3 regions of the Streptomyces sp. R11 genome follow, and region 3 is predicted to be linked to each of the others. Evidence: predicted binding sites of a transcription regulator. Region 3 holds the regulator's gene; each other region holds the start of a gene.
The links. The regulator HspR, encoded in region 3, represses chaperone genes until heat shock. The targets are predictions, from matches to a motif close to TTGAGNNNNNNNNNCTCAA.

Region 1: the regulator HspR is predicted to act here: its motif matches at 2,770-2,788, upstream of dnaK (molecular chaperone DnaK).
Region 2: the regulator HspR is predicted to act here: its motif matches at 7,095-7,113, upstream of lon (endopeptidase La).

Annotation. Positions count from the first base shown of each region.
Region 1 covers NZ_CP163432.1:7,576,461-7,586,389, forward strand. Annotated here, with positions in the region: gene AB5J55_RS34935 (ATP-binding protein) at 1-279, shown strand, start outside; gene AB5J55_RS34940 (hypothetical protein) at 276-2,081, shown strand; gene AB5J55_RS34945 (OsmC family protein) at 2,146-2,574, shown strand; gene dnaK (molecular chaperone DnaK) at 2,835-4,709, shown strand; gene narI (respiratory nitrate reductase subunit gamma) at 4,717-5,439, opposite strand; gene narJ (nitrate reductase molybdenum cofactor assembly chaperone) at 5,436-5,930, opposite strand; gene narH (nitrate reductase subunit beta) at 5,930-7,579, opposite strand; gene AB5J55_RS34970 (nitrate reductase subunit alpha) at 7,579-9,929, opposite strand, start outside.
Region 2 covers NZ_CP163432.1:6,143,891-6,153,819, forward strand. Annotated here, with positions in the region: gene AB5J55_RS28540 (multifunctional oxoglutarate decarboxylase/oxoglutarate dehydrogenase thiamine pyrophosphate-binding subunit/dihydrolipoyllysine-residue succinyltransferase subunit) at 1-2,848, opposite strand, end outside; gene AB5J55_RS28545 (sensor histidine kinase) at 3,140-4,246, opposite strand; gene AB5J55_RS28550 (response regulator transcription factor) at 4,243-4,980, opposite strand; gene AB5J55_RS28555 (spermidine synthase) at 5,113-5,790, opposite strand; gene AB5J55_RS28560 (rhomboid-like protein) at 5,989-6,822, shown strand; gene lon (endopeptidase La) at 7,136-9,550, shown strand; gene AB5J55_RS28570 (lysozyme) at 9,641-9,929, opposite strand, start outside.
Region 3 covers NZ_CP163432.1:4,923,566-4,933,494, reverse strand. Annotated here, with positions in the region: gene AB5J55_RS22865 (hypothetical protein) at 1-292, opposite strand, end outside; gene AB5J55_RS22860 (helix-turn-helix transcriptional regulator) at 666-1,610, shown strand; gene AB5J55_RS22855 (LuxR C-terminal-related transcriptional regulator) at 1,672-2,742, opposite strand; gene AB5J55_RS22850 (sugar ABC transporter substrate-binding protein) at 3,482-4,612, opposite strand; gene AB5J55_RS22845 (hypothetical protein) at 5,053-5,565, shown strand; gene AB5J55_RS22840 (hypothetical protein) at 5,676-6,191, shown strand; gene AB5J55_RS22835 (heat shock protein transcriptional repressor HspR) at 6,254-6,700, opposite strand; gene dnaJ (molecular chaperone DnaJ) at 6,706-7,890, opposite strand; gene grpE (nucleotide exchange factor GrpE) at 7,933-8,577, opposite strand; gene dnaK (molecular chaperone DnaK) at 8,577-9,929, opposite strand, start outside.

The DNA.
Region 1 (9,929 bases), 2.7 Mb from region 3:
CCGCATCGCATGCAGGACCGCGACCTGCTCTACTACCTCGCCGAGTCCTTCCGCGGCCGCCTCATCAAGGAGCTGCCGGTCAGCAAGGACCACATGTCCGCGACCGGCCGCCAGACCGCGTATCGCGCGAAGTCGCTGCTGGTGCAGCTCGCGGAGATCTCCGTCGAGGTCGCCCAGAGCGTCATCGCCTCCGACGCCGACGGCAACCCGGTCCTGCCGTCGTGGTTCCTGGTGGAGGCCGCGCGGGACATGCCCCGGCTGGTGGAGGCGCGGCGATGAGCCGTACCCCCGACAAGGGGAAGGGGAAGAAGAAGCGGGACCTCGCGGCGGAGGCGTTCGCCGAGGGCCTGCGACTGGTGCGTGCCAATCCCGCGCTCGCCACCGTCGAGTTCGCCGTCTGCCGCCAGGAGAAGTGCGACCAGGCGCCCCACGACGGACTCGTCCGCGTCGACTCCGACGGTGACCTGCACGTCCACCCCGACCGCATCGCCGAACCCACCGCCTGGGCCTGGGCGATCGCACACGCCGTCCTGCACCTCGGCTTCGGCCACGTCCCTGCCAAGAAGGGCAGGCCGGTGCAGCCCGACCGCGCCGGCCTCGCCGCCCGCTGCGTCGTCGTCAACCGCTTCCTGCTCAGCTTCCCGGTCGGCAAGGCCCCGGACCACCTGCCCCTGACCTACCCGGACGGCGACGAGGAGCAGCTCGCCGCACGCTGGCGGCGGGACGGCATCCCGGCCGCGTACGAGCGCTGCGGCACGGCGGGCTCCGAGGCCGACCAGGTGCTCATGGAGTGGATGGGCTGGTTCGGGTCGCCCCCGGACCACCAGCTGGCCTTCGCGACCGCGCTGACCCGCACCGTCTCCACCGCGATGGACCTGGCGGGCGGCCGCCGCGAATCCATGCTCGGCGAACCGGTCAAGAAGCGGCCGTGGCAGTGGGCACTGGAGTGGTTCATCACCTCCTACCCGCTGCTCGGCGGCATCGCGGCCGGCATCAAGCTGGTCGCCGACGCCGAACTCGCCCGCGCGCACGGCATCGCCGTCGCCGCCGTCAACGCCGAGGCCGGCGAGATCTACATCAACCCGCTGCGGACGTTCGAGGACGAGGAGTGGCGGTTCATCCTGGCCCACGAGATGCTGCACGCCGCCCTGCGCCACGGCGACCGCTGCGGCACCCGTGACCCGTACCTGTTCAACGTCGCCTGCGACTACGTCATCAACGGCTGGCTGCGCGAGATGCAGGTCGGCGAGATGCCCCAAGGGCTGCTGTACGACGCGCAGTTCAGCGGCCTGTCCGCCGAGGAGGTGTACGACCGCATCGTCGGTGACCTGCGCCGGATGCGCCGCCTTGCCACCCTGCGCGGCAAGGGTGTCGGCGATGTGCTGGGCGGCCCGCTCGGCGCCCCCGGCGACTACTGCGACCTCGACGAGTTCTACCGCCGCGGACTCTCCCACGGGCTCGACCTGCACCAGCAGCAGGAACGCGGCTTCCTGCCCGGCGGCCTGGTCCAGGAGATCCGCGCGCTCAGCCATCCGCCGCTGCCCTGGGACGCCCGACTGGCCCGCTGGTTCGACGAGTTCGTGCCCCGTCCGGAGCCGGTGCGGACGTACGCCCGTCCCTCGCGCCGCCAGTCGTCGACGCCCGACATCCCGCGCGCGGGGCGCTACTTCCCGCCCGAGGAGGTCGCCCGCTGCACCTTCGGCGTCGTCCTGGACACCTCCGGCTCGATGGGCAGCGTGCTCCTCGGCAAGGCGCTCGGCGCCATCGCCTCCTATGCCGCCGCCCGGGACGTACCGGCCGCACGGGTGGTGTTCTGCGACGTGGCACCGCACGACGCCGGCTACGTGCCGGTGACGGAGATCGCGGGGCGGGTCCGGGTGCACGGCCGTGGCGGTACGGTCCTGCAGCCCGGGATCGACCTCCTCCAGCGCGCCGACGACTTCCCGCCCGGCGCGCCCGTCCTGGTCATCACGGACGGCTGGTGCGACGTGCTGCGGGTGCGGCGCGAGCACGCGTACCTGCTCCCGCAGGGCCGTCGTCTGCCGTTCACCCCGCGTGGGCCGGTCTTCCGGGTGCAGTGAGCCGGAGTGTGATCGGATGGGGGCACGGGCCCAGGAAACGGGCCCCCACGCGAAAGGAAGATCCGTGGCTACCACGCGCTCCGCACACACCGTCTGGGAAGGCAACCTGCTCGAGGGCAACGGTGTCGTCAACTTCGACTCTTCTGGTGCCATCGCCGCCCAGCCGGTCACGTGGGCCTCGCGCTCCCAGGACGCGAACGGCAAGACCAGCCCCGAGGAGCTGATCGCCGCCGCGCACTCCAGCTGCTTCTCCATGGCGCTGTCGCACGCCCTCGCGGGTGCCGGCACCCCGCCCACCAAGCTCGTCACCTCGGCCGACGTGAACTTCCAGCCGGGTGAGGGGATCACCGGGATTCACCTCACCGTGGAGGGGACGGTTCCCGGTCTCGACGACGATGCGTTTGTCGCTGCCGCGGAGGACGCCAAGAAGAACTGTCCGGTCAGTCAGGCGCTGACGGGGACGACGATCACGTTGTCGGCGAAGTTGGCCTAGCGGGTCGCCTACAGGGGTGCCGGGAAGGGCCGGGTGGCGGCTGCGGCGCCGTCGTGGCTTGTCGCGCCCACGCGGCGGAGTCGCATATCGATGCAGCCCCGCGCCCCTCGGGGGGCGGCCCTTCGGGCCGGCCCCCGAACCCTGAGCGAGCGCTCAGTCCCCGTTTGGTGGGCGTCCCCGCGGTCACCCGTCCCATTGACAAGAACCCGCTCAAGTTTTGTGCTGGAGTTCAAGGGGTGCCCTGGCGGAAGGGGACAGCGATGGCACGCGCGGTCGGGATCGATCTCGGGACCACGAACTCGGTGGTCGCCGTCCTGGAGGGCGGCGAACCCACTGTCGTCGCCAATGCGGAGGGGGCCAGGACCACACCGTCGGTCGTGGCCTTCGCCAAGAACGGCGAGGTACTCGTCGGTGAGGTGGCCAAACGGCAGGCGGTGACGAACGTCGAGCGCACCGCCCGCTCCATGAAGCGGCACATGGGCGACGCGAACTGGCGCTTCCCGGACCAGGGCGACATCGACGGCTCCCGCTACCGGGCCCAGGAGCTGTCGGCCCGGGTGCTGCAGAAACTGAAGCGGGACGCCGAGTCGTATCTCGGCGAGGACGTCACCGACGCGGTGATCACCGTTCCCGCATACTTCGACGACGCCCAGCGGCAGGCCACGAAGGAGGCCGGCGAGATCGCCGGCCTGAAGGTGCTCAGGATCATCAACGAGCCCACGGCCGCCGCCCTCGCCTACGGCCTCGACCGGGGCGAGGAGCAGACCGTGCTGGTCTTCGACCTCGGCGGCGGCACCTTCGACGTCTCGCTGCTGGAGATCGGCGACGGCGTGATCGAGGTCAAGGCCACCAACGGCGACACCCACCTGGGCGGCGACGACTGGGACCAGCGGGTCGTCGAGTACCTGGTGAAGAAGTTCAAGGGGCAGTACGGCATCGACCTCGGCAACGACAAGATGGCGCTGCAGCGGCTGCGCGAGGGCGCCGAGAAGGCCAAGATCGAGCTGTCCAGCTCCACCGAGACGACGATCAACCTGCCCTACATCACGGCCTCCGCCGAAGGGCCGCTCCACCTCGACGAGAAGCTGACCCGCGCCCAGTTCCAGGAGCTCACCGCGGACCTCCTCGACCGCTGCAAGACCCCCTTCCACCAGGCGGTCAAGGACGCCGGCATCAAGCTCTCGGCGGTCGACCACGTCATCCTCGTCGGCGGCTCCACCCGGATGCCCGCCGTCACCGACCTCGTGAAGGAACTCACCGGCAAGGACCCGCACAAGGGCGTCAACCCCGACGAGGTCGTGGCCGTCGGCGCCGCCCTCCAGGCGGGTGTCATCCGCGGCGACGTCAAGGACGTCCTGCTGCTCGACGTCACCCCGCTGTCCCTCGGCATCGAGACCAAGGGCGGCATCATGACGAAGCTCATCGAACGCAACACGACGATCCCCACCCGGCGTTCGGAGATCTTCACCACGGCCACCGACAACCAGCCCTCCGTCGGCATCCAGGTCTACCAGGGCGAACGTGAGATCGCGGCGTACAACAAGAAGCTCGGCGTCTTCGACCTCACCGGCCTGCCGCCGGCCCCGCGCGGCGTCCCGCAGATCGAGGTCGCCTTCGACATCGACGCCAACGGGATCATGCACGTCTCCGCGAAGGACCTGGCGACCGGCCGTGAGCAGAAGATGACGGTGACGGGCGGCTCGGCCCTCCCGAAGGACGACATCGACCGCATGATGCGGGAGGCCGAGCAGTACGCCGAGGAGGACCGCAAGCGCCGCGACGACGCCGAGACCCGCAACCAGGCCGAACAACTCGTCTACCAGACCGAGAAGTTCATCCGCGACAACGAGGACAAGATCCCGGCGGACACCAGGTCCGAGGTCGAGTCTGCGATCACGGACCTGAAGCAGCAGCTGGAGCAGAACGCCGAGACGAACGCCCTGCGCACCGGCATCGAGAAACTCGCCTCGGTCAGCCAGCAGATGGGCCAGGCGATGTACGCCCAGTCCCAGCAGGCGCCGAGCGACACCTCCACCGGCACGGGCGCCGAGCAGAGCGCACCGCAGGACGACGACGGTGTGGTGGACGCGGAGATCGTGGACGACGAGAAGGACCAGAAGGGCGGCGCGGCCTAGGGGCCGCTCAGGACCCCGTCTTCTCCCAGCCCCGCCGCTCCGGCCGGGGCCCCAACTGCCTGGGGTCCCGGCTGCGGTACACCACATACGGCCGGAACAGGTACTGCACCGGCGCACTGAACATGTGGACCAGCCGGGTGTACGGCACCAGCGCGATGAGCACCATGCCGATCACCGCGTGCACCTCGTACAGCACCGGCACGCCCGCCATCCGGTCGAGGTCCGGTTGGAGAGTGAAGAGACTGCGGGCCCACGGGGCGATGGACGCGCGGTAGTTGTAGCCGTCGCCGGAGGAGTGGGACAGCTTGGCGACCATGCCCATCACGATCGCCGCCGCCAGCACGACGTACATGAGTTTGTCGTTGGCCGTGGTCGCCCGGAACACGGGTGCCTTCGTGCGGCGGCGGTAGATCAGCAGGGCGATCCCGGCGAGCGTCAGCACCCCCGCCGCCGTGCCGCCGTAGAGGGAGAACAGGTGGTACGTCCGCTCGCTGACGCCGAGCGCGTCCGTCCAGGACTCCGGGACGAACAGGCCCACCAGATGGCCGACCAGCACGAACAGGATGCCGTAGTGGAAGGCGGGCGAGGCGATGTTCAGGAGCCTCGACTCGTAGATCTGGGACGAGCGTGTGGTCCAGCCGAAGCGGTCGTAGCGGTGGCGCCAGACCAGGCCGGCGACGAGCAGGGCGATGACGACGTAGGGCAGGACGCCCCACAGGAGTGTGGTCATGGGCGTGCCCCCGGTTGCGCGGTCGGCAGTGTGGCGCACACGGCGTCCAGGACGGACGCGTACGGTGTGCCGAAGTCGGTGAGCCGGGCGCGGAGCTCCTCCAGGCAGTCCCGGTGTTCCAGCAGGAGGTCGGTCTCGCCGGTGCGGGCCGCGAACTCCAGTACTGCGGGGAGGAAGTCGGGCAGTTCCTCGCCGGTGAACTCCAGGCCGTGGGCGCGGTAGACGTCCTTGAAGCGCAGCAGTGACATGCCGCGCCGCCGCGTGTCGCCGTCGCGCCACCAGCTCAGGTACAGGCTGTGGCGGTTCTTGAAGTCGAAGACCTGGACGTAGTGGGCGGCCAGTTCCTGCGGGGGCGTGAGGGCCGCGTGGTCGGTGAACTCCCGTAGCTGCGGGGCCGCCTCGCGCAGCAGCGGCAGGCGGGCGCGGAAGTCGTCGTCGGGGTAGGTCAGGCAGAGTGCGGCCGCCTGGTACAGCACCTCGAAGGACGGCATCAGGCCTCCTCGGTCTCGGCTGTGTCGGCTGATTGGGCCATGGGGGCTGTGGGGGGCAGGTCGGCCGCGCGGTCCGCCGTCTGCCGTTTGCGCAGGGCGTGGAAGTTCTCCACCGACACCAGCGGCAGCAGCTTGCGGCCCGGGTCCTGGCCGAAGGGGCCGTCCCCGCCCATCCCGGGACCGCCGTCGTAGTCGAGGCTGCAGCCCTGCGGCAGCGCCGACTCCTCCAGGTGCCGGGCGTCGGCGACGGCGGCCGCCGGAATCACGTACCGGTCCTCGTACTTGGCGATCGCCAGCAGGCGGTACATCTCCTCGATCTCGTGCGCCTCCATACCGACGGCGGCCGACACCGAGGGATCCGGCTCCTCACCGAGGTTGATCGCCCGCATGTGGGAGCGCATCGCGGCGAGCTTCTCCAGCGAGGACCGGACCGGGCCGATGGCGCCGGCCGTGAACATCTCCGCCAGGTACTCCAGCGGAATGCGCAGGCTGTCGATCGCGCCGAACAGGTTCCCCGCGTCCTCACCGTCGTGCCCGGTCTCCGTCAGCACGTCCACCACCGGGGAGAGCGGCGGGATGTACCAGACCATGGGCATCGTCCGGTACTCCGGATGCAGCGGCAGCGCCACCCGGTACTTGCTGATCAGCGCGTGCACGGGGGAGCGGCGCGCCGCCTCCACCCAGTCGTACGGGATCCCCGCCGCGTCGCACGCGTGCCGGACCCCGGCGTCCTCGGGGTCGAGGAAGACACCCAACTGCGCCTCGTACAGGTCCCGTTCGCTGCGCACCGACGCCGCGGCGCTCACCCTGTCGGCGTCGTACAGCACGACCCCGAGATAGCGCAGCCGGCCCACGCACGTCTCCGAGCAGACCGTCGGCAGACCGACCTCGATCCGCGGGTAGCACATCGTGCACTTCTCGGCCTTGCCCGTGGCGTGGTTGAAGTACACCTTCTTGTACGGGCATCCCGTCACGCACATCCGCCAGCCACGGCACCGGTCCTGGTCGACGAGGACGATGCCGTCCTCCGCCCGCTTGTACATCGCCCCCGACGGGCACGACGCGACGCAGGACGGGTTGAGGCAGTGCTCGCAGATGCGCGGCAGATAGAACATGAAGGTCTGCTCGAACTCGAAGCGCACCTTGTCCGAGGCCTGCGTGCGCGCGCTCTCCACCATCGGGTCGAAGTCACCGTAGGCGGGGGCGCCGGCGAGGTTGTCGTCCCAGTTCGACGACCACTCGATCTTCATCGGTTTGCCGTCGAGCTGCGAGGTGGGCCGGGCGACCGGGTAGTCGTCGCCGAGCGGGGCGTCGGTGAGGTTCTTGTAGTCGTACGTCCAGGGCTCGTAGTAGTCCTTGATCCCCGGGAGTTCGGGGTTGGAGAAGATCCCGGCGAGCTTGCGGAAGCGGCCGCCCGCCTTCAGCTTCAGGGCCCCGCGCCGGTTCAGTTCCCAGCCACCGCGCCACCGCTCCTGGTCCTCGTAGCGGCGGGGGTAGCCCTGGCCGGGGCGGGTCTCGACGTTGTTGAACCAGACGTACTCCATGCCCCTACGGTTGGTCCACGCCTGCTTGCAGGTGACCGAGCAGGTATGGCAGCCGATGCACTTGTCGAGGTTCATCACCATCGCGATCTGGGCCATCGGACGCATCAGTACTCGACCTCCTGGCTGCGGCGGCGGATCACCGTCACCTCGTCGCGCTGATTGCCCGTCGGGCCCAGGTAGTTGAACGCCCAGGACAACTGGGCGTACCCGCCGACGAGATGGGACGGCTTGAGGATCAGCCGGGTGAGCGAGTTGTGGATACCGCCGCGCCTGCCGCTGGCCTCCGTCTTCGGGACGCCGATGGTGCGTTCCTGCGCGTGGTGCATGTAGACGGTGCCGGGCGGCATCCGGTGCGAGACGACGGCCCGGGCGACGACCACGCCGTTGCGGTTGGCCGCCTCCACCCAGTCGTTGTCGACGACGCCGATCGCGTCCGCGTCCTGCGGGGACATCCAGATGTTCTGGCCGCCCCGGGAGAGCGCCAGCATGAACAGGTTGTCCTGGTACTCGGAGTGGATGGACCACTTGTTGTGCGGGGTGAGATAGCAGACCGTCACCTCCTTCTGCCCGTCCGGCCCCAGGCGCGGTTCGCCGAACAGCTTGTTCATGTCCAGCGGCGGCCGGTAGACGGGAAGCGCCTCGCCCAGCTCGTGGATCCAGTCGTGGTCGAGGAAGAAGTGCTGGCGGCCGGTGAGGGTGTGCCAGGGCTTGAGGTGCTCGGTGTTGAGGGTGAAGGCGGTGTAGCGCCGCCCGCCCGACTCGCTGCCCGACCACTCCGGTGAGGTGATCACCGGCACGGGCGCCGCCTGGGTGTCCGCGTACGTGACCCGCTTGCCCTCGTGCTCCGCCGCCAGGTGCGCCATCTCCTGGCCGGTGCGGGCCTCAAGCGTGCGGAAGCCCTGGGTGGCGAGGCGGCCGTTGGTGGTGCCGGACAGGGCGAGGATGGTGTTCGCCGCCTTCACGGCCGTATCGAGCAAGGGCCGGCCGCCGAGTGTCTGGCCGTTCAGGTGCCGGAGGTCCTCGACCTCCTCGTCGGGCCTCAGCGTGATGCCCTTGGCGGGCAGGCCGAGCTGCTCCGCCAGCGGTCCGAGCGCGGCGAACTTGGCGCCGATCGCCGTGTAGTCCCGCTCCACGACGGTGAGGTTCGGCATCGTCTTCCCCGGCACCGGATCGCACTCCCCGCGCCTCCAGTCCAGGACGACCCCGCCCGGCTGGGCCATCTCGCCCGGGGTGTCGTGCTGGAGCGGGGTCGCCACCAGGTCCTTGCGCACCCCCAGGTGGCCGACGGCCAGCTCACTCAGCCGCTCCGCCAGTGCCTTGAACGCGTCGAAGTCGGTGCGGGCCTGCCACGGCGGGTCCACGGCGGGGGTGAAGGAGTGCACAAAGGGATGCATGTCCGTGCTGGACAGGTCGTGCTTCTCGTACCAGGTCGCGGCGGGCAGGACCACGTCCGACAGCAGGGTGGACGACGTCTGCCGGAAGTCCAGCGACAGCAGCAGGTCGAGCTTGCCCTCGGGCGCCTCGTCGTGCCAGGTCACCTCCCGCGGCCGTACGTCCTCGGGAGCCTCCTCCGCCTGCAGGGACGAGTGCGTGCCGAGCAGGTGCCGGGTGAAGTACTCGGCGCCCTTCGCCGACGAGCCCAGCAGGTTGGCCCGCCACAGCGTGAGCACCCGCGGCCAGTTCTCCGGCGCGTCCGGGTCCTCGCAGGCGAACTTCAGTGTCCTGGCGCGCAGTTCGGCCACCACGCGCGACACCGGGTCGCCGAACACCTCGCCGAGCTCCAGCGGATTGCGGTCGAAGGTCGGATACGACGGCATCCACCCCGTCCGCGCCGACAGCGCGAGACAGTCCGCGCCCGTCATCCCCCGGAACCGGCCCGTGCCGAGCGGCGAGGCGAGCACGTCGGCCGTGAACCGGTCGTAGCGCCACTGGTCGGTGTTGAGGAACCAGTACGCCGTGCCGATCATCTGACGCGGCGGTCGCGACCAGTCCGAGGCCGAGGCGAGCGTCGCCCAGCCGGTCACCGGACGGCACTTCTCCTGGCCCACGTAGTGCGCCCAGCCGCCGCCGTTGCGGCCCTGGCAGCCGGTGAGCTGGAGCAGGGCGAGGAAGGCGCGGTAGATCGTCTCGGAGTGGAACCAGTGGTTGCTGCCGGCGCCCATCAGGATCATGCAGCGGCCCTTCGACCGCTCGGCGGTCCGCGCGAACTCCCTCGCGATGCGTATGCACTTGGCGGCCGGGACGGAGGTGTGCGCCTCCTGCCAGGCGGGGGTGCCGGGCGCGTCACGGTCGTGGTACGACACGGGCCAACGGCCGGGCAACCCCTCCCGCGCCACTCCGTACTGCGCCAGCAGCAGATCGAAGACCGTCGTGACCAGCGGCCCCTTCGCGCCGCCGAGCTTCGTCGCCGGGACACCACGCCTGACGACGTCCCCGCGCCCCTGCCCATGCGCCC
Region 2 (9,929 bases), 1.2 Mb from region 3:
GCTGCGAGTCCTGGCCGGCCAGTCGGACCGGGACGCCGTCCAGAAGGAGGGAGCCGACCGCGAGGGTCTCGCCCATGCCCCAGTCGATGGTGCCGTCCTCGACCATCGACGCCCGGCGCTGCAGCTGCGGCAGCAGACGCGGGTGGACGGTGATGTGGTCGGGGATGTTGACCTGGGACTCGGCGATCCGCTTGACGGTCTCCGTGGTGATCGCCGTGTTGACGGCCACCGGGAACTCGGCCTGCGGGTCGGAGGGCTCCGCGACGGTCGGCTGCGAGGTGGCCTCGCGGACCTCCGTGAAGACCTTCTCCAGCTGGCCCTGGTAGTCCTGCAGGGCCTGCTCGGCCTCTTCCAGGGTGATGTCGCCGCGACCGATGAGGGACTCGGTGTAGAGCTTGCGCACCGAGCGCTTCTTGTCGATCAGGTCGTACATCAGAGGCTGGGTGAAGGCCGGGTTGTCCGACTCGTTGTGACCGCGGCGGCGGTAGCAGATGAGGTCGATCACGACGTCCTTGTTGAACGCCTGGCGGAACTCGAAGGCCAGGCGGGCAACGCGGACGACCGCCTCGGGGTCGTCGCCGTTGACGTGGAAGATCGGGGCCTCGATCATCCGGGCCACGTCGGTCGAGTACATGGAGGAGCGCGAGGACTCGGGCGCCGCAGTGAAGCCGACCTGGTTGTTGATGACGATGTGGACCGTGCCGCCGGTGCGGTAACCGCGCAGCTGCGACATGTTGAGGGTCTCGGCCACGACGCCCTGGCCCGCGAAGGCCGCGTCACCGTGCAGGGCGACGGGCAGGACCGTGAAGTCCGTGCCGCCCTTGTTGATGATGTCCTGCTTGGCGCGCGCGACGCCCTCCAGGACCGGGTCGACCGCCTCCAGATGGGAGGGGTTGGCGGTGAGCGAGACCTTGATCTGCTCGCCGTCCAGGCCCGTGAAGGTGCCCTCGGCGCCCAGGTGGTACTTCACGTCGCCGGAGCCGTGCATCGACTTCGGGTCGAGGTTGCCCTCGAACTCGCGGAAGATCTGCGCGTACGACTTGCCGACGATGTTCGCGAGCACGTTCAGCCGGCCGCGGTGGGCCATGCCGATGACGACCTCGTCCAGGCGCGACTCGGCGGCCGAGTCGAGGACCGCGTCCAGCAGCGGGATGACGGACTCGCCGCCCTCCAGGCTGAAGCGCTTCTGGCCGACGTACTTCGTCTGCAGGAAGGTCTCGAAGGCCTCCGCCGCGTTCAGCCGGCGCAGGATGCGCAGCTGCTCCTCGCGCTCCGGCTTGGTGTGCGGGCGCTCGATGCGGTCCTGGATCCACTTGCGCTGCTTGGGGTCCTGGATGTGCATGAACTCGATGCCGGTGGTGCGGCAGTACGAGTCGCGCAGCACGCCGAGGATGTCGCGCAGCTTCATCAGGGACTTGCCGGAGAAGCCGCCGACCGCGAACTCGCGCTCCAGGTCCCAGAGCGTGAGGCCGTGCTCGGTGATGTCCAGGTCGGGGTGCTTGCGCTGCTGGTACTCCAGCGGGTCGGTGTCGGCCATGACGTGGCCGCGGACCCGGTAGGAGTGGATCAGCTCGAAGACGCGGGCGGCCTTCGTGACGTCGTCGTCGTGGCTGGCGTCGATGTCCTTGAGCCAGCGGACCGGCTCGTAGGGGATGCGCAGCGACTCGAAGATCTCGTCGTAGAAGTTGTTCTCGCCGAGCAGGAGGTTCGCGACCTGACGGAGGAACTCGCCGGAGGCGGCGCCCTGGATGACCCGGTGGTCGTAGGTCGACGTGAGCGTCATGACCTTCGAGATGCCGAGCTTGTTCAGGGTGTCCTGGGAGGTGCCCTGGAACTCCGCCGGGTAGTCCATGGAGCCGACGCCCATGATCACGGACTGGCCGGGCATCAGACGCGGCACGGAGTGGACCGTGCCGAGGCCGCCCGGGTTGGTCAGGGAGACCGTGACGCCGGAGAAGTCGTCCATCGTCAGCTTGCCGTCGCGGGCGCGGCGGACGATGTCCTCGTAGGCCTGCCAGAACTCGAAGAAGTTCAGCGTCTCGGCCTTCTTGATCGCCGCGACGACCAGTTGGCGGTCGCCGTTCGGCTTGACCAGGTCGATGGCGAGACCGAGGTTGACGTGCGCCGGCTTGATCAGCGTCGGCTTGCCGTCCTTCTCGCCGAACGCGTAGTTCATCGACGGCATGGCCTTGATGGCCTGCACCATCGCGTAGCCGATCAGGTGCGTGAAGGAGATCTTCCCGCCCCGGGCGCGCTTCAGGTGGTTGTTGATGACGATGCGGTTGTCGAACAGCAGCTTCACCGGGACCGCGCGGACCGAGGTGGCGGTCGGCAGCTCCAGCGAGGCGTTCATGTTCTTCGCGACGGCGGCGGACGGGCCGCGCAGCGTCACGAACTCGGGACCGTCGGCGGCAGCGGCGGCGGGCTCGGCCTTCTTCGGCTGAGCGGGCTTCGCGGCCGGGGCCGGCGCGGCGGGCTTCGACGCAGCCGGAGCCGGGGCCGCAGCGGCGGGCGCGGCGGCAGCGGGCTTCGGGGCCGCAGGGGCCGGCGCGGGGACCGACGGAGCGGCCGGAGCAGCCGGGGCGGCGGGGGCCGCCGGAGCCGTGCTGGTGGTTCCCGCGGCCCCCGTGGCCGCGGTACCCGCCGGAGCCGAGGCGGCAGGCGCTCCCGGCTTGTAGTCGGCGAAGAAGTCCCACCAGGCACGGTCTACGGAATTCGGGTCCTGGAGGTACTGCTGATAGATCTCGTCGACGAGCCACTCGTTCGGCCCGAACGCGGCCGCGGGGTTCTTGCCCGCTTGGTCGGTGTCGGTCGAGATGCTCGAGTTACTGGGGGACTGTGGCGACACGGCGGCAACCGCCCTCTTCCGCTTCACAAGGTGATGGACAGCGGGAATAAAGGCTACGCCTCCATGGCCGAGAAGGTCAGGCTGAGCAAGGTCATCGTCGTGTAAGTCACATCGGAAAGCGTGTTTCGGGCCCGGAAATGGCGGGAAACAAGCGTGGTTCCGCTTCGGATGACCGCAGATGGGACCACGAGATCTCGACCTGGCGCGCCGAAAGCGCAGGTCCGTACCTGATCACACGTGTCCGTCAGGCAGGACGCACGTGGATCTTGATGCTCCGCTTCGAACTTTACGTCAACTTGGTTCGGAAGGCTGCCCGGGAAGTGTGACAAGAATCCGGCAACCCCGCTCGGATTCGGCCACCCCGATCCGGCCGCCGTGCAGATCGACGGCCCAGCGCGCGATCGCCAGACCCAGACCGGTGCCTCCGTCGCTGCCCGGCCCGTGCGGCCGGCGGACGGCGCCGCGGTTGAAGCGCTCGAAGACCTTGTGCCAGTCCGCCTTCGGAATTCCCGGCCCCTCGTCCAGGACCTCCAGCACCAGCGACTCCGGCGGCACCCCGCGCCGCGCCTTGACCGTCACGCGGCCGTGCGGCGGGCTGTGCTTGATCGCGTTGTCGATGAGGTTGGCGACGACCTGGTGGATGCGCTCGGGGTCGGCGTGCCCCGTCAGCTCCGGCGGGGAGACGTCGAGGTGCAGATGGACGTCCGTACGGGTGTGGCTGCCGGAGCCCGACGCCATGCCCCCGCGCGCCGAGGACACCATGTTGGCCTCCTTGAGCACGCCGGACAGGTACGGCCACACCTCGAAGCGCCGCATGCGCAGCGGTACGACGCCGTTGTCCAGGCGGGACAGGTCCAGGAGGGTCTCCACGAGCCGGCCGAGCCGCTCGGTCTGCTTCAGCGCGGTGCGCATGGTCTCGGGGTCGGCCTCGGCGATGCCGTCGACCACGTTCTCCAGGACGGCCCGCAGGCCCGCGATCGGGGTGCGCAGCTCGTGCGAGACGTTCGCCACCAGCTCCTTGCGCTGCTGGTCCTGGGCCTCCAGCTCGTCGGCCATGAGGTTGATCGTCCCGGCCAGGTCGCCCAGCTCGTCGCGGCGGTTCTCACGCACCCGGCGGGTGTAGTCGCCGTGCGAGATGGACCGGGCCACCGCGTTCATCTCGTCCAGCGGCGCGGTGAGCGAATGGGCCACGAACTGCGTAATGAGCAGTGTGGCGATCATCGAGAAGACCGTGATGAAGCGCAGCTCCGTCTGCGTGCGCACCGCGATCATCGACAGGCCGGTGGTGATCAGCACCGCGATGATGACCAGCGCGCCCAGCTTGGTCTTGATCGAGAACGGACGTACGCCGCCCCAGGGCTCCCCGGGGCCTCTCCGTGCGGCCGGTCCGTCGCTCATGGCGTCGGCGTCTCCAGGGCGTAGCCCACGCCGTGCACCGTACGGATCCGTTCGGCGCCGATCTTCCGGCGCAGCGCCTTGATGTGGCTGTCGACGGTGCGGGTGCCGGAGGCGTCCGCCCAGTCCCACACCTCGGCGAGCAGCTGCTCACGGGAGAGCACCGCGCGCGGGGTGTTCGCCAGGCACACCAGGAGGTCGAACTCGGTGGGCGTGAGGTGAACATCCTCACTGCGCACCCGCACCCGTCGCTGCGCGTGGTCGATCTCCAGCTCGCCGAGCCGCAGGATGCCCGACCGCGGAGTCGTCGCGGCCAGCGCCGCCCGCTCGACGCGGCGCAACAGCACATGCACGCGTGCCGCCAGCTCCCGCATCGAGAACGGCTTGGTCATGTAGTCGTCGGCGCCGACACCGAGCCCGACGAGCATGTCGGTCTCGTCGTCCCGCGCGGTCAGCATCAGCACCGGCACCGGCCGCTGGGCCTGCACCCGGCGGCATACCTCCAGGCCGTCGAAGCCCGGCAGCATGATGTCGAGGATCAGCAGGTCGGGCTGCCACGCCTCGGCCGTGTCGACCGCCGCCGGACCGTCGCCCGCGGTCTGCACGAGGAAACCCTCGGCGCGCAGGCGGGCCGCGATGGCATCCACGATGGTCGGATCGTCCTCGACCACGAGGACCCGGCGCTGAGCGCCCGGGGTCGCCGCCGTGCCGTTGTGGGAGGTGTGTGTCTGCTCCATCGCCCGCCCCAAAGTTGCTTTCCGGAATCCGTGGGGTGATCCCGCTAACTGGCTATGCCTGCTCATGCTTGCGATTGACGCTTGAATGATCCGCGTCAGGTGAGCAGAGTACGGGGAGTCACCGCGCCACGGCTATCCAGGTCGTACGGCGAGGTGTACGACGTCCGGAACGCCCCGGGCAACGGGGATCTCTTCGGTACGCACCTGTTGGAATCCGGCATTACGCAAGGTTTCTTCGAATTCCGGTGATGGCTGTGCGGACCATACGGCGAGCACCCCGCCGGGCCTCAACGCCCCTGCGCAGCCTGCCAGTCCGGCCGGTGAGTAGAGGCTGTCATTGCCCTCGGTGACAGTCCAGCCGGGTCCGTTGTCGATGTCGAGGCAGAGGGCGTCATACGTGGCGGAAGTCTCATGTACGTGCGCCACGAGATCCGTTTCCAAAATCTCGGTGCGCGGATCGGCCAGGGCGCGGGCGGAGAAGTGCGACAAGGGTCCGTCAAGATGCCAGCCGATAATCGCGCTCTCGCGCTCCACGACGGTGATCCGCCCCGGACGGGGATCGGCGGCGGCATGTGCGAGCGAGAACCCCACTCCGAGCCCGCCGATCAGCAGGTGAGGCTCCGGCCGTCCGTCCAGCGCTCCGAGTGCCGCGTCGACGAGCAGCCGTTCCGAGCGGCCGTCGGAGGTGTCCATCAGGAAGCAGCCGTTCGCGATGATCTGGAGCAGCTCACCGTGTCGCCGCAGCACGACCTCACCGTGCGGGCCTTCGCGACGGTCCAGGACTTCGGGGATGTCGTACGAAGTGGGCATCGGGCCATCCTGGCAGGCCCGCGTGGTGGGTGCTGAAAGTTTCTCCTCGGGGGTGAGTGGGCCGAGGGTCCCTCGATGGGGGGAACGGGGCTGGGGGCTTGTTGAGAGGTAGCTGAGAATCGGTCTTCTTGTGGCGCCGGTCACAGACATGGGTGGGTCGCGGACGAAGGGTGGGGGAAGCGGAAGGGGTGCCTCACCTTGGAACGGACTGCGGCTGGGGGCGTGCCGGGCCCGGCTCCCGTGCCCGGCGAGGCGGGTCTGCCCGAAGTGGCCGAGCTGCTGGACGGGATGCCGCGGCAGCGCGGGCGCCTGGGCGCGACGGCGACGACCGCGCCGAGCCCCGGTGATGCCTCCGCGCCCCTGTCCCGCCTCGGCCGCCCCTGGCGTCTGCTCCCCACCCCCACCGGCACGCCGTTCACCCTCGCCTACGCCGCCGTCCTGGCCGTCACCTCGCTCGTCGCCAGATACGCCGACCCCGCCCTCGTCCACTCCCTGCACCAGGGCTCCAGCACCGACGTGGCGCACCTCGTGGGCACGCCAGTGACGGTGCTGCTCGCCAGCGCGCTGTGGATCGCGGGCGGATTCGTGACGCCGTACACGCTTGCCTTCCTGGTGGTGCTCACCGCGCTGGAGCGACGGATCGGCGGCATGCGCTCGGCCGTCGTCTTCCTGACCGGGCATGTCCTGGCCACCCTCGCGACCGAGGTCCCGGTGGGGCTCGCCGTGCTGCTCGGCCACCTTCCCGACAGCTCGCTGCACCGCCTCGACTACGGGGTCAGCTTCGGCGTCGCCACGAGCATCGGCGCGCTGAGCGGGCTGCTTCGGCCGTGGCTGCGGTGGCCGGTGCCGGCGCTGTTCGGCGGGATGCTGATCCAGGACCTCGTCAATCTCACCGATCCGCTCACCAATTGGGGGCATCTGCTCGCCCTGGCCATCGGGATCGCGATGTGGCCCGTCGTGCGCGGGTGGCGCCAGGCGGACTCAGCCGGCCCCGGGCGGCCACACGCGCGGGTGGCGACCGGCGCGCGGTAGACATCCCGGCCCGCCACCAGGCTCGCGCACTCGGTACCGGTGCGGAAGGCCGGTCACGACCCACCAGTCCAAGTCGCGCTGCCGCGCGATGAGCCGGTCCGGCTCGGCGCCGTGCATGCCGACCGCGCGCAGGCCGCCGGGGGGTCGGAGACGGTGCGGGAAGGATCAGGACCCGGGCACCGTTGATTGACAGAAGTCGAGGTCATGGCTTGCGGCGCAAGTGATCGCTCACAGCGAACGGAGGCCGGGGAACATTCGAAGCGCCCCGTGCATTGAGTCGGCATAACTCAACTTGACTGCCGAAGGGGAGATCATGGCTTCGACGTCCACACCGCTCACCCTGCCCGTGCTGCCGCTCGACGACGAGGTGGTGCTGCCCGGAATGGTGGTCCCGCTGGACCTGAACGACGCCGACGTGCGCGCCGCGGTGGAGGCCGCTCAGGCCGCCGCGAGGTCGCAGCCAGGAAAGCCACGGGTGCTGCTGGTGCCACGCATCGACGGGACGTACGCGAGCACCGGTGTGCTCGGCACCGTCGAGCAGGTCGGCCGGCTGGCCGACGGCGACCCGGGCGCCCTGATCCGCGGCCGCGGCCGAGTGAAGATCGGCGCCGGGACGACCGGACCGGGTGCGGCATTGTGGGTCGAGGGGACCCGCCTCGACGAGAGCGTGCCCGAGCCGCTGCCCGGACAGGTCGCCGACCTGGTGAAGGAGTACAAGGCCCTCGCCACCGCCTGGCTGCGCAAGCGCGGCGCCTGGCAGGTCGTCGACCGCGTCCAGGCCATCGACGACGTCTCCGCCCTCGCCGACAACTCCGGTTACTCGCCCTTCCTGAGCACCGAGCAGAAGGTGGCGCTCCTGGAGATCGCCGACCCGGTCGCCCGCCTCAAGCTCGCCACCCAGCAGCTGCGCGACCACCTCGCCGAGCAGGACGTCGCCGAGACCATCGCCAAGGACGTCCAGGAGGGCGTCGACAAGCAGCAGCGCGAGTTCCTGCTGCGGCGTCAGCTGGAGGCCGTACGCAAGGAACTGCGTGAAATCAACGGCGAGCAGGACGGCGAGGAGTCCGACGACTACCGCGCCCGTGTCGAGGCCGCCGACCTCCCCGAGAACGTCCGCGAGGCCGCGCTCAAGGAGGTCGACAAGCTGGAGCGGTCCTCCGACCAGTCGCCCGAGGGGTCGTGGATCCGGACCTGGCTCGACACCGTGCTCGAACTGCCGTGGAACGAGCGGACCGAGGACGCGTACGACATCCAGGGGGCCAAGGCGATTCTCGACGCCGAGCACGCCGGTCTGGAGGACGTGAAGGAACGCATCACCGAGTACCTCGCGGTGCGCAAGCGCCGTACCGACCGCGGCCTCGGTGTCGTCGGCGGGCGGCGTGGCGGTGCCGTGCTGGCGCTGGTCGGCCCGCCCGGTGTCGGCAAGACCTCGCTCGGCGAGTCCGTAGCGCACGCCATGGGCCGCAAGTTCGTCCGCGTCGCCCTCGGTGGCGTACGGGACGAGGCGGAGATCCGCGGCCACCGGCGTACGTACGTCGGCGCGCTGCCCGGCCGGATCGTGCGGGCCGTCAAGGAGGCCGGGTCGATGAACCCGGTGGTGCTGCTGGACGAGATCGACAAGGTGGGGTCCGACTTCCGGGGCGACCCGGCGGCCGCCCTGCTCGAGGTCCTGGACCCGGCCCAGAACCACACCTTCCGCGACCACTACCTGGAAGTGGAACTGGACCTGTCGGACGTGGTCTTCCTCGCCACCGCCAACGTCCTGGAGGCCATCCCGGAGGCCCTGCTCGACCGTATGGAGCTGGTCCGCCTCGACGGCTACACCGAGGACGAGAAGATCGTCATCGCCCGTGACCACCTGCTCCCGCGCCAGCTGGAGCGGGCGGGTCTGAACAAGGACGAGGTCGCCATCGACGAGGGCGCCCTGCGCAAGCTCGCCGGCGAGTACACGCGCGAGGCGGGTGTCCGCAACCTGGAGCGGTCCATCGCGAGGCTGCTGCGCAAGGTGGCGGCACAGCACGAACTGGGCGAGCGTGAGCTGCCGTTCACCGTCGAGGACGGCGACCTGCGCGGCCTGATCGGCCGGCCGCACCACGTGCCCGAGTCCGCCCAGGACCCGGCGGAGCGCCGTACGGCCGTGCCGGGCGTGGCGACCGGGCTGGCGGTGACGGGCGCGGGCGGTGACGTCCTCTTCGTCGAGGCGTCGCTGGCCGACCCGGAGACGGGCGCGGCGGGTCTGACGCTGACCGGCCAGCTGGGTGACGTGATGAAGGAGAGCGCGCAGATCGCCCTGTCCTTCCTCCGCTCGCGCGGCGCGGAACTGGAGCTCCCGGTCGCCGACCTCAAGGACCGGGGGGTGCACATCCACTTCCCGGCGGGCGCGGTCCCCAAGGACGGCCCGAGCGCCGGCATCACGATGACGACGGCGCTGGCATCGCTCCTGTCCGGCCGGCTGGTCCGCACGGACGTGGCGATGACGGGTGAGGTCTCGCTGACGGGCCGGGTGCTGCCCGTCGGCGGCGTGAAGCAGAAGCTGCTGGCGGCACACCGCGCCGGGGTCACCACGGTGATCATCCCCAAGCGCAACGAGCCCGACCTGGACGACGTCCCGGCCGAGGTGCTGGACAAGCTCGACGTCCACGCCGTGACCGACGTCCGCCAGGTCCTGGAACTGGCGCTGTCGCCGGCCACCAACGGCGCGGCGCCGGAGGTTCCGATCGCGGCGTGACGGACGCGACCGGATGGGCAAGGCCCGGGTTCTCGTGAGGGAGGCCCGGGCCTTCGCCGTGGCCGGGTGCGGATGTGGGCGTGGGTTGGCTCAGCCGTTCGCCAGAGCCTGGAGGCGGTCCAACGCTCCGTTGAATCTGTTGTGGTCGCCGACGGTCGGCCCGGAGGACGTGTACTGCCACATCGTGTAGTAGCTCCAGCCGGCCGGGAGTTCGCCCACGGCGGCGGCGTACCGCGCGATCCACAGCGGATTGGCGGAGGCGAAGCCGCTGTGGTTGCCGGTGCACTGCTTCCACCAGCTGGTGGCCGTGTAGATGACTGGGTCACGGCCGGTGCGGGCCTTGTACTGGGTCACGAAGTCGCGGATCCAGGTGACGATC
Region 3 (9,929 bases):
CCTCCGGTTCCACCAGGCGGTGGTCGCGCTGATCGAGATTGACGAAGATCATTCCGTACCGGATGGCACACCTGACGGGTTGCGGCGCCCCCCGAGGCCGCCGCAGACAGCGGTAAGCCCGCACGTCCTCGTCCTCGTCCCGCGTGACGACCACCGGCTCCCCGAAGACGGTCACCATCAACGAGTCACCGGAGTGGGGGATCGCGGTGACCAGGTCGATGAAGTGCCAGCCGGAGCGGTAGGCGGTGGCCATTTCTCGGCGGAAGGAGCGGTCGTCGGGTGGGGTGGTCATGCCGACTCCTGCTCGCCGCTGCTCGCCACGGCGTTGGCCGGCCACGAACTGTCCTTGGCGATCGTGACAGTCTGGGACTGGGTGGGCCAGCTACTGTCCGCTCGCGAGTCGCTCTTCGCTTCCGAGAGGCCACTCAGGACTCCGAAGGCCACAACGGTGGAGAAGGCGGCGACAAGAATCGAGCGAAGCATTCTGTTCCGCATAGTCGGCTTCGTCCTCACTTGAAGGTCCCCTCTTCCCCCGTCGAGTAAGACGATGGCTCATTCGGGCACTTCATGGCCACACGATCGGTGCATCATGTTCCTGCATGTTCAGGACCCTGGGGGGTGGAGATTTGGTGACGAATCAGACTAAAGCGATACATCCCCATGCGATGACCGAGATGTGCGCGGAAGGTGGCCGACTCTATGCGAACGCGCTGCGCACGGGACGTATCGCACGCACCGACGTGGAGTCCGTCCCCTGTCTGATGGAGTTCGCTCTGCTCTATCCGGATGCGGACGACCCGAACTGGCTGCGTCCCGTTCCGGCGTCGGTCGCTCTGGCTCAGCGGCTCAATCCCATCGAGCGGGAGATTTCCGACCGCAGGCGGCTGTCCGTCGAGCTGGCCGACGCACTCCAGCCATTCATGGACCTCAGCGCTCAGGTGACGGGGGGCACGCACTCCATCACTGTGCTGGAGGGCGGGGAGCGGATCAACGCCGCCCTCAACCTGGCCACGGCCCAGTGCCAGACCGAAATGCTCACGGTCCAGCCGAGCAACCGCATCTCGGAGAGCAGCTTGTTGCAGGGCCTGGAGCGGGACCGGCCGCTGATCGAACGCGGCGTGCGCATAAGGACCCTCTACCAGCACACGGTGCGCTACAACCCGGGGAAGCTGGCCTACGTCGCGCAGCTCTCGGACGGCAAGGTGGAGTACCGCACCATCGACGAGCTGGTCGAGCGCCTCATCATCTGCGACGAGTCGGTCGCCTTCATCCCCACCCGCGACGACCAGCAGGTGGCCCTGGAGCTGCGCCAGCCCGGACTCATCCGCTACCTGATCAAGGTCTTCGAGTTCATGTGGAGCCGCGCGGTTCCGCTGACCGAGCACGCGCCCTACGAGACCGCGCCGGACGGCATCACGGAGATCCAGCACTCCATCGCCAAGCTCCTCGTGGAGGGACACGTCGACGAGGCGATCGCCCGCCGGCTGGGCATGAACGTGCGCACCTGCCGGGCCCACATCGCCAAGCTGGCCACCGCGCTGGGCAGTGGGAGCCGTGCTCAACTCGGCTTCCTCATCGCACAGTCCGGAATCCTCGACAACGAGAACTGAGCGACGGGGTACCGTGAGGAATCGGTTCGGGCTCAGCCGGTTCGGGCTCAACCCGGCTGTCTCACCGGCCGGTCGGGGACTCCTGACCGGGTAGCCCGGGCACCCGGGGAACCCCGGCCACGCTGATCACCGCGGCTCCCGACGACGACGCCCGCGAGCGGTCCAGGCCCACCTGGGCGATACGGACGCCGAGTTGTGTACGACTCGCCGCGCCCAGCGTTTCCGACAGGCGCGCGATGTGCGCACGGCACGTCCGTACGCTTATCCCCAGCCGCTCCGCGATCACCGCGTCCTGGTGACCCTCGGCGAGCAGCGCCGCGATGGACTGTTCGCGGTGGGAAATGCCCTCGATGCCGGTGTCGGGCAGGGGCGCGGTCAGCGGGATCGCGAGGCGCCACAGCCGCTCGAAGACCGTGACCAGGTAGTTCACCAGCGCCGGATGCCGCAGTTCCAGTGCCATCGTGCGGTCGGCGTTCGCCGGGACGAAGGCCACCGTGCGGTCGAAGAGGATCAGCCGGTCGATCACCTCGTCCAGCGTGCGGGCCTCCACCGAATCGCCCATCAGTTCAAGGTAGTTCAGCAGGCCCTGACCGTGCCGCGCCACGTGCGTGTACAGGTCGCGCATCCGCACGCCGCGCCCCCGCAGCTCCATCGCCCGGTGCAGCCCCTCCGTCAGCTCGTGCTCGGGACGGATGCCGCCGGGCTGCACGGTCAGCACCTGGCTGGTGCACGCCTGCGTCGCCTCGTCCAGCGCGCCCTGGATGCGCGAGTCACCGTCCAGGACCCGGATCGCCGTGCCCTCGACGCCGGACGCCTGGGGCAGCTGCGGCCCGAGCCCGGCGTACCACTCGAACGCCGCCACCGCCGAGCCCACCCGCCGCTGGCTCGCGCTGACCTCGTCGTACACCCCGCGCAGCAGCCGTGTCATGACCTCCTGCGGGGCGGTCGGCACCAGCCAGTCCATGTCGTCGGGGTCGGGATGCAGCAGCGCCAGGTCCAGCAGGCAGGGCACCGGCTCCGCGTCCCGGCGCGGCACGCGGCCGCGCCGTACGGCCCGGGAGTACACGCGATCCCCCGCGTCGCACAGTCGGTCGGCACCGTGGGGATGCTCCTCGGTCCCGTGCCCGGCCATCGCCCCATCCACCCCCGGTTCTTGCCTTTCGCCGGCTCGCTCACCTCCGGAGCGCGGTGTCGACCTCTGCCGGGACACCCGGGCCGGGCGTGGCCCTGGTCGACAGGCCCACCGTGCTCGGCCCGTCGGGCCTACGGTTCGCTCGCGCTTCCGCAGCGCAACTATGCGCGGACCGGCCGTGCTCCGCAACACGGCTCCCGCCGGGACGGACGCCGTAAACCACCGGTACACCCCGGTTTTTCCCGGCCTCCGTCCGTCGAGTTGCAACAAGCTGGGGGTGTAATCCCGGCCTTTGCGCTGTGCGCTGCAAAGCGCGCCGGCGGGCCGGGCGGCCCGGGCGATGACCGACAGGGGGTGCCGTCTGCCTTCGAGCACGGCGTCGCGCCCTGGGCGCCCCGGCTCGGCGATCGGATGCCCCGGCAGCCTCAGCGCGGCCAAGGCGGGCCACGTCACACTCGCGAACGCGTCGGGAGCGGCATCGCCGACGACAAGCTCCTCCACGCCTGCGTCGGCGACCTGATCCGGCACCCCTCACCGAGGAACCGGGCCGCCCCGGCGTCGAGCTCTACCGCCCGACGGGCCGGAACAGTTGGACGACGCCCTCGGCAGACCGGGGCGGCCCGTCGAACGCACTCGCAAAGCAGACCCTTCACCGTCGGCGACGGCACCACGCACCGGAGAACGAGACAGGGCCCGCCGGAAGACCGGCGGACCCTGTCCGCTGAACCGTGCCTGCGCCCTACTTGGTGAGCCCGGCCCCCGCACACGCGGACTTGTACTCGCCCGTGCAGATCTCCGACAGCTCGTAGATCCCGTCGGCGAGGACGGTCTGCTTGATGTTGTTCTTGGTCAGGGCGACCACCGGGACCAGCAGGGCCGGGATGTCCTTGGCGGTCGGGCTGTCGACCTGGTCCTGGGTGAGGGAGTCGAACTGGATGTCCTTGCCCTGAACCTTGGCCACGGCCATCTCCGCGGCGCTCTCGGCCTCCTGCGGGTACGACTTGTACACGCTCATGTACTGCTGGCCGCTCAGGATCCGCTGGACGGCGTCCAGTTCGGCGTCCTGTCCGGTGATCGGCGGCAGGTCGGTCACGCCCTCGGCCTGCAGGGCCTTGATGATGCCGCCGGCCATGCCGTCGTTGGCGGAGTAGACGCCCTTGATGTTGTTCGCGCCGATGGCCTTGATCGCCTCGGTCATGTTGGCCTGGGCGTTCTCCGGCTTCCAGTCCTTGGTGTCGTACCTCTTGGCGATGTCCACCGAGCCGTTGAGCTCGGAAAGGGCGCCCGCCTTGAACTGCTTGGCGTTCGGGTCGGTGGGCGACCCGTTCATCATGACGATCTTGTCGGACGAGTCGACGTTCGGGCCCATGGCCTCCATGAGGGAGCGGCCCTGCACCTCGCCGACCAGCTCGTTGTCGAAGGAGACGTACGCGTCGATCGGTCCCTCGGCCAGGCGGTCGTAGGCGATGACCGGGATGCCGGCGTCCTTGGCCTTCTGCACGCCGTCGGCTATCGCGTGGGCGTCCACGGCGTCCAGAAGGATCACGTCGACCTGGTCGTTGATCATCTGCTGGAGCTGGTTCGCCTGCTTCTCGGCGTCCGCGTCCGCGTTGCGGTAGTCGACCTGGCCCTGCTTGTCGGTGAGCTCCGCGACCTTGTTCTTGATGATGGGGTAGTCGAACTTGTCGTAGCGCGTGTTCGCCGTCTCCGGCAGCAGCAGCCCCACGGTGACGTCGTCGCCCTTGGTCGGGCTCGCCTCACTGCTGTCCCCGGTGACGCCCAGTGCCCCACACGCTGCCAGCGAGAGGGTCATCGTGGACGCGGCGGCCACGGCGGTGGCAGTACGGCGCAGGGGGCGCAAGGGACGCATAGAGGAGCTCACTTCTGGTGCCTTCGGGACACGGGCGCGCCATTGCGCCCAGATGACTGAAAAGCCAACGCGTCGACCGCCCCCACCGTCAAGCGGAATCACTTAACGAGTGCGCAACACCACGCTCCGCTGACCATGTAAAGACATGGCGAAACATATCGCATCACCCGTTACACCCCCTCCACCGATCCTTTGATCGAACACGCTTCCAAGATCCGTACAACCAACCCCATTCGCCACGAGTCCTGTTCAGGACGACGCCCACCTGTCGTCCCGCACTCGACCAGAGGATCGAATGAACCCAGCCAGACGCACGACCGCCGCAGCCGCGGCGACGGTCGCGCTTCGGCTCCGGTGGCCCCTTCTCCCTCTCGGCCTCCGGCCTGGACGGCATCCGGGTCTACATCGACGGCTCCCGCAAGATCGACCTGTGGAAGAACGTGTCGACGACCGTCTCCAATCCGGCCGGGGGCACGGGCGGGCTGCTGGTCGAGTGGGACGCGGGCGACGAGGGCGAACAGGTCTGCCACGGCAGCCTGGTGGACTACGTCTCCCCCTCCGAGACCTCCTGCGCGTACACCACGCGCCCGGACGGCGACGAGGTCTGCTTCTTCGTCGACGCCGTGGACGACGAGGGGAACTCCGCCATCAAGTGGAGCGACGATCTGGTCGAGGCCGTGCGCGCGACGGAGCTCGACATGACGCCGAGCGTGCCGACGCCCGACGGCTCGCCGTTGCATCTGACGGCTTCGGGTGCCGAGGGCGACGAGGGCAACCAGCTCGTGTGGTCCGGCCTCGGCGCGGGCGAGGAGGAGTCCGCCGACCCGGCGGAGAGCTTTCGCGTCTATCGCTGGAACCCCGCCTCCGCCGCGTACGGGAAGCTCGCCGAGCTCCCGGCCGGCGCCTTCACGTACTTCGACACGGGCGCGCGGCGCGGCACCACGTCGTTCTAACTGGGTCACGGGTGTGCAGGCCGACGGCATCGAGTCCACCCCCGCGGGCGACTGGACGGTGACCGCACCCGCCACCTGACCGACCGACCCGAGCTGCGAAGATCACCCGCATGACCGTCATCACCGAGACCCTCGTCGAGGACAGCCGGTTCGGCACGTTGACCGTCCGTCTGGACACCGAGCTCGGCGAAGTCGTCGTCGAGGGCGCGGCGGTACCGCGGATCGTGCTGACCCGGTCCGCCGGCATCGAGGCCGAGGAGCACATCCCCGTCGGCACCCGGGCCGGCGACCGGCTCACGCTCACCGTGGACGGCACGCAGGCGGACGTGCGCCCGGCGAAGGGGCGGCTGACACGGCGTTCGTACGCGGTCGACGTCCGGCACGCCGGCCATGTCTGGCGGCTGCTGCCCGACTCCGTGCCGGACAGCCGCCTCCTGCGCGACGGGCGGCGCCTCGGCGAGTTCACCTCCCAGGGCAACGGCGAGGTCTCGGCCGAGTGGCGCGCGGACGCGGCCCCGGAGGCCATGGACGTGAGCGTGGGCTACGCCCTCGCAGCGGGATTCGGCACGGGGGCACAGCCGATGTGGATGCTGGTCGTGGACGCGATCGGGGATCTGATTCCCTGACGCGGTGGTGGCATGGGAAAGGGGCCCGGAGAGTTCTCCGGGCCCCTTTCCGCTGCGTGTCGCTAGTCCTTGGCCTTCTTCGGCCGCCACACCACCAACGCGCTGGTCTGCTGCACCTCCTGGTACGGCACCAGATCGCGGCGGTACGACGCGTGCACCGCAGCCTCGCGCTGCTGCATCGCCGCCGCGGCTCCTTCGACGGCGGCCTGGAGTTCGGCCACCCGGGACTGGAGCGCGGCGACCTGGTTCTCCAGTTCGATGATGCGCTTGATGCCGGCGAGGTTGATGCCCTCGTCCTGCGACAACTGCTGGACGGTGCGCAGCAGTTCGATGTCACGGGCCGAGTAACGGCGCCCCCGGCCCGCGGTGCGGTCCGGAGACACCAGGCCCAGGCGGTCGTACTGGCGCAGGGTCTGCGGGTGCAGGCCGGACAGCTGGGCCGCCACCGAGATGACGTAGACCGGGGTCTCCTCGGTCAGTTCATACGGGTTGCGTCGACGACCGTCCATCTGACTCATGCTCCCTTCGCGGCCTGGAACAGCTCCGCCCGCGGGTCCTCATCCGCGGTCGCCTCGCGATACGCCTCGAGCGCGTCACGAGCCTTCCCCGTCAGGTCCTTCGGAACACTCACTTCGACGGTGACCAGAAGGTCGCCGCGGGTGCCGTCCTTGCGGACCGCGCCCTTGCCCCGCGCCCGCATGGTGCGGCCGTTGGGCGTGCCGGGCGGCAGTTTCAGGGTGACCGGCGGTCCGCCCAGGGTGGGAACCCTGACCTCGCCGCCGAGGGCCGCCTCCGTGAAGGTCACGGGGACGGTCACCGTGAGGTTGTCCTCCTTGCGGCCGAACACCGGGTGCGCGTCGACGTGCACGGTGACGTACAGGTCGCCGGAGGGGCCGCCGCGCTCGCCGGGTGCGCCCTTGCCGCGCAGGCGGATGCGCTGGCCGTCCGACACCCCGGCGGGGATGCGGACCTGCATGGTGCGCGAGGACTTCGCCCTGCCGCTGCCCTTGCAGTCCATGCAGGGATGCTCGGCGATCAGGCCGCGCCCCTTGCAGTCCGGGCACGGGTCGGTGAGGGAGAAGCCGCCGCCCGAGCCCCGCGCCACCTGGCCGGTACCGACGCAGGTAGGGCACACCCGCGGCGTGCCGTTCTTGTCGCCGGTGCCCGCGCAGGCCTTGCACGGTGACTGCGAGGACATCCGCAGCGGGACCGTCGCACCTTCGATCGCCTCGGTGAAGCTGAGGTTGACCTCGGTGTCGATGTCCTGGCCGCGCCGGGGCTGGGTACGGGTCGTACCCGTGCCGCCGCGGTTGAACAGGCCCCCGAAGACGTCGCCGAGTCCGCCGCCGAAGCCGCCGGCTCCTCCTTGGCCGCCGCCCTGGGCGCCGCCTCCGAAGAGGTCGCCCAGGTCGAAGTTGAAGGAACCGCCCGCGCCGCCCGGTCCCGGGCGGAAGCCGCCGTTGCCGAACAGGGCGCGAGCCTCGTCGTACTCCTTGCGCTTCTTGGGGTCGCCGAGGACGTCGTTCGCCTCGGAGATCTCCTTGAAACGCTCCTCCGCCTTGGCGTTGCCCTTGTTGGCGTCCGGGTGGTTCTCGCGGGCGAGCTTCCGGTACGCCTTCTTGATCTCGGCCTCGGTGGCGTCCTTGGGGACGCCGAGGACCTTGTAGAAGTCCTTCTCGATGAAGTCCTTGGTGCTCATCCTCGACGTGCCCCCTTCCCGTAGTCCCTCGTCAGTTCAACGTCAGCCCTCGTCCGGGCCACCGCTCTCCTTGTCGTCGGCCGCCTCGGCAGACTCCTCCTTGACGGTCTGCGCGCCCGGCTGGGGCTCGGCGACGGCCACCCGCGCGGGGCGGATGGTGCGCTCGCCGATGCGATACCCGGGCTGCAGGATCGCCACGCAGGTCGTCTCGGTGACGTCCGGCGCGTAGGAGTGCATCAGCGCCTCGTGGATCGTCGGGTCGAAGGGCTCGCCCTCCTTGCCGAACGCCTGCAGTCCCATCTTCGCCGCGACGGTCTCCAGCGACTCCGCGACGGACTTGAATCCGCCGACGAGTTCGCCGTGTTCACGCGCGCGGCCGATGTCGTCGATCACGGGCAGGAGTTCGGTCAGGAGGTTCGCGATGGCGATCTCCTTGACCGTGATCCGGTCCCGCTCCACGCGGCGGCGGTAGTTCTGGTACTCGGCCTGGAGCCGCTGGAGGTCCGCCGTGCGCTCACCGAGCGCCGTACGCACCTGGTCCAGCTGGGCCACCAGGCCCGGGTCTGCTGCTCCGTCCCCGGCCGGGGCCGCCCCTTCCTGAGGGGCGGCCTTCGACTCGGCGTCGTCAGGGGTCGCGCCGGAGGGGACGTCGGGCTTCTCCTCGAAGCCCGGGGTCTCCTCCGTCATTACGCGGCACCGTCCTTGCGCTCGTCGTCCACGATCTCGGCGTCGACGACGTCGTCGTCAGCGGCCTTGCCGCCCGGGGCAGCGCCCTCCGGACCGCCGGCAGCGCCCTGCGCGGCCTGGGCGTCGGCGTACATGGCCTGGCCGACCTTCTGCGAGACCGCGGCGACCTTCTCGGTGGCGGTGCGGATCTCGGCGGTGTCCTCGCCCTTGAGCGCGGTCTTCAGCTCCTCGACGGCGGCCTCGACCTCGGTCTTGACCTCGCCGGGGACCTTGTCCTCGTTGTCCTTGAGGAACTTCTCCGTCTGGTAGACGAGCTGCTCGCCCTGGTTGCGGGACTCGGCGGCCTCGCGGCGGGCGTGGTCCTCCTCCGCGTACTTCTCGGCCTCTTCGCGCATCCGGTTGACCTCGTCCTTCGGCAGCGAGGAGCCACCGGTGACGGTCATCTTCTGCTCCTTGCCCGTGCCGAGGTCCTTCGCGGTCACGTGCATGATGCCGTTGGCGTCGATGTCGAAGGCGACCTCGATCTGCGGGACACCGCGCGGGGCCGGCGGCAGACCGGTCAGCTCGAACATGCCGAGCTTCTTGTTGTACGCCGCGATCTCGCGCTCGCCCTGGTAGACCTGGATCTGCACGGACGGCTGGTTGTCCTCGGCCGTCGTGAAGATCTCGGACCGCTTGGTCGGGATCGTGGTGTTGCGCTCGATGAGCTTGGTCATGATGCCGCCCTTGGTCTCGATACCGAGGGACAGCGGGGTCACGTCGAGGAGCAGGACGTCCTTGACCTCACCCTTGAGGACACCGGCCTGCAGGGCGGCGCCGATGGCGACGACCTCGTCCGGGTTGACGCCCTTGTTGGCGTCCTTGCCGCCGGTCAGCTCGCGCACCTGCTCGGCGACGGCGGGCATACGGGTGGAGCCACCGACGAGGACGACGTGGTCGATCTCGTTGATGGAGACGCCGGCGTCCTTCATGACGTTGAAGAACGGGGTCTTGCAGCGCTCCAGGAGGTCCGCGGTCAGCTGCTGGAACTGAGCCCGGGTGAGCTTCTCGTCCAGGTGCAGCGGGCCCTCGGCGGAGGCGGTGATGTAGGGCAGGTTGATCGAGGTCTCGGTGGACGAGGACAGCTCGATCTTGGCCTTCTCGGCAGCCTCACGCAGACGCTGCAGGGCCATCTTGTCCTTGGCGAGGTCCACGCCGTGACCGGACTTGAACTGCTGAACCAGGTAGTCGACGACGCGCTGGTCCCAGTCGTCACCACCGAGGTGGTTGTCACCGTTGGTGGCCTTCACCTCGACGACGCCGTCGCCGATCTCCAGGAGGGACACGTCGAAGGTGCCGCCACCGAGGTCGAA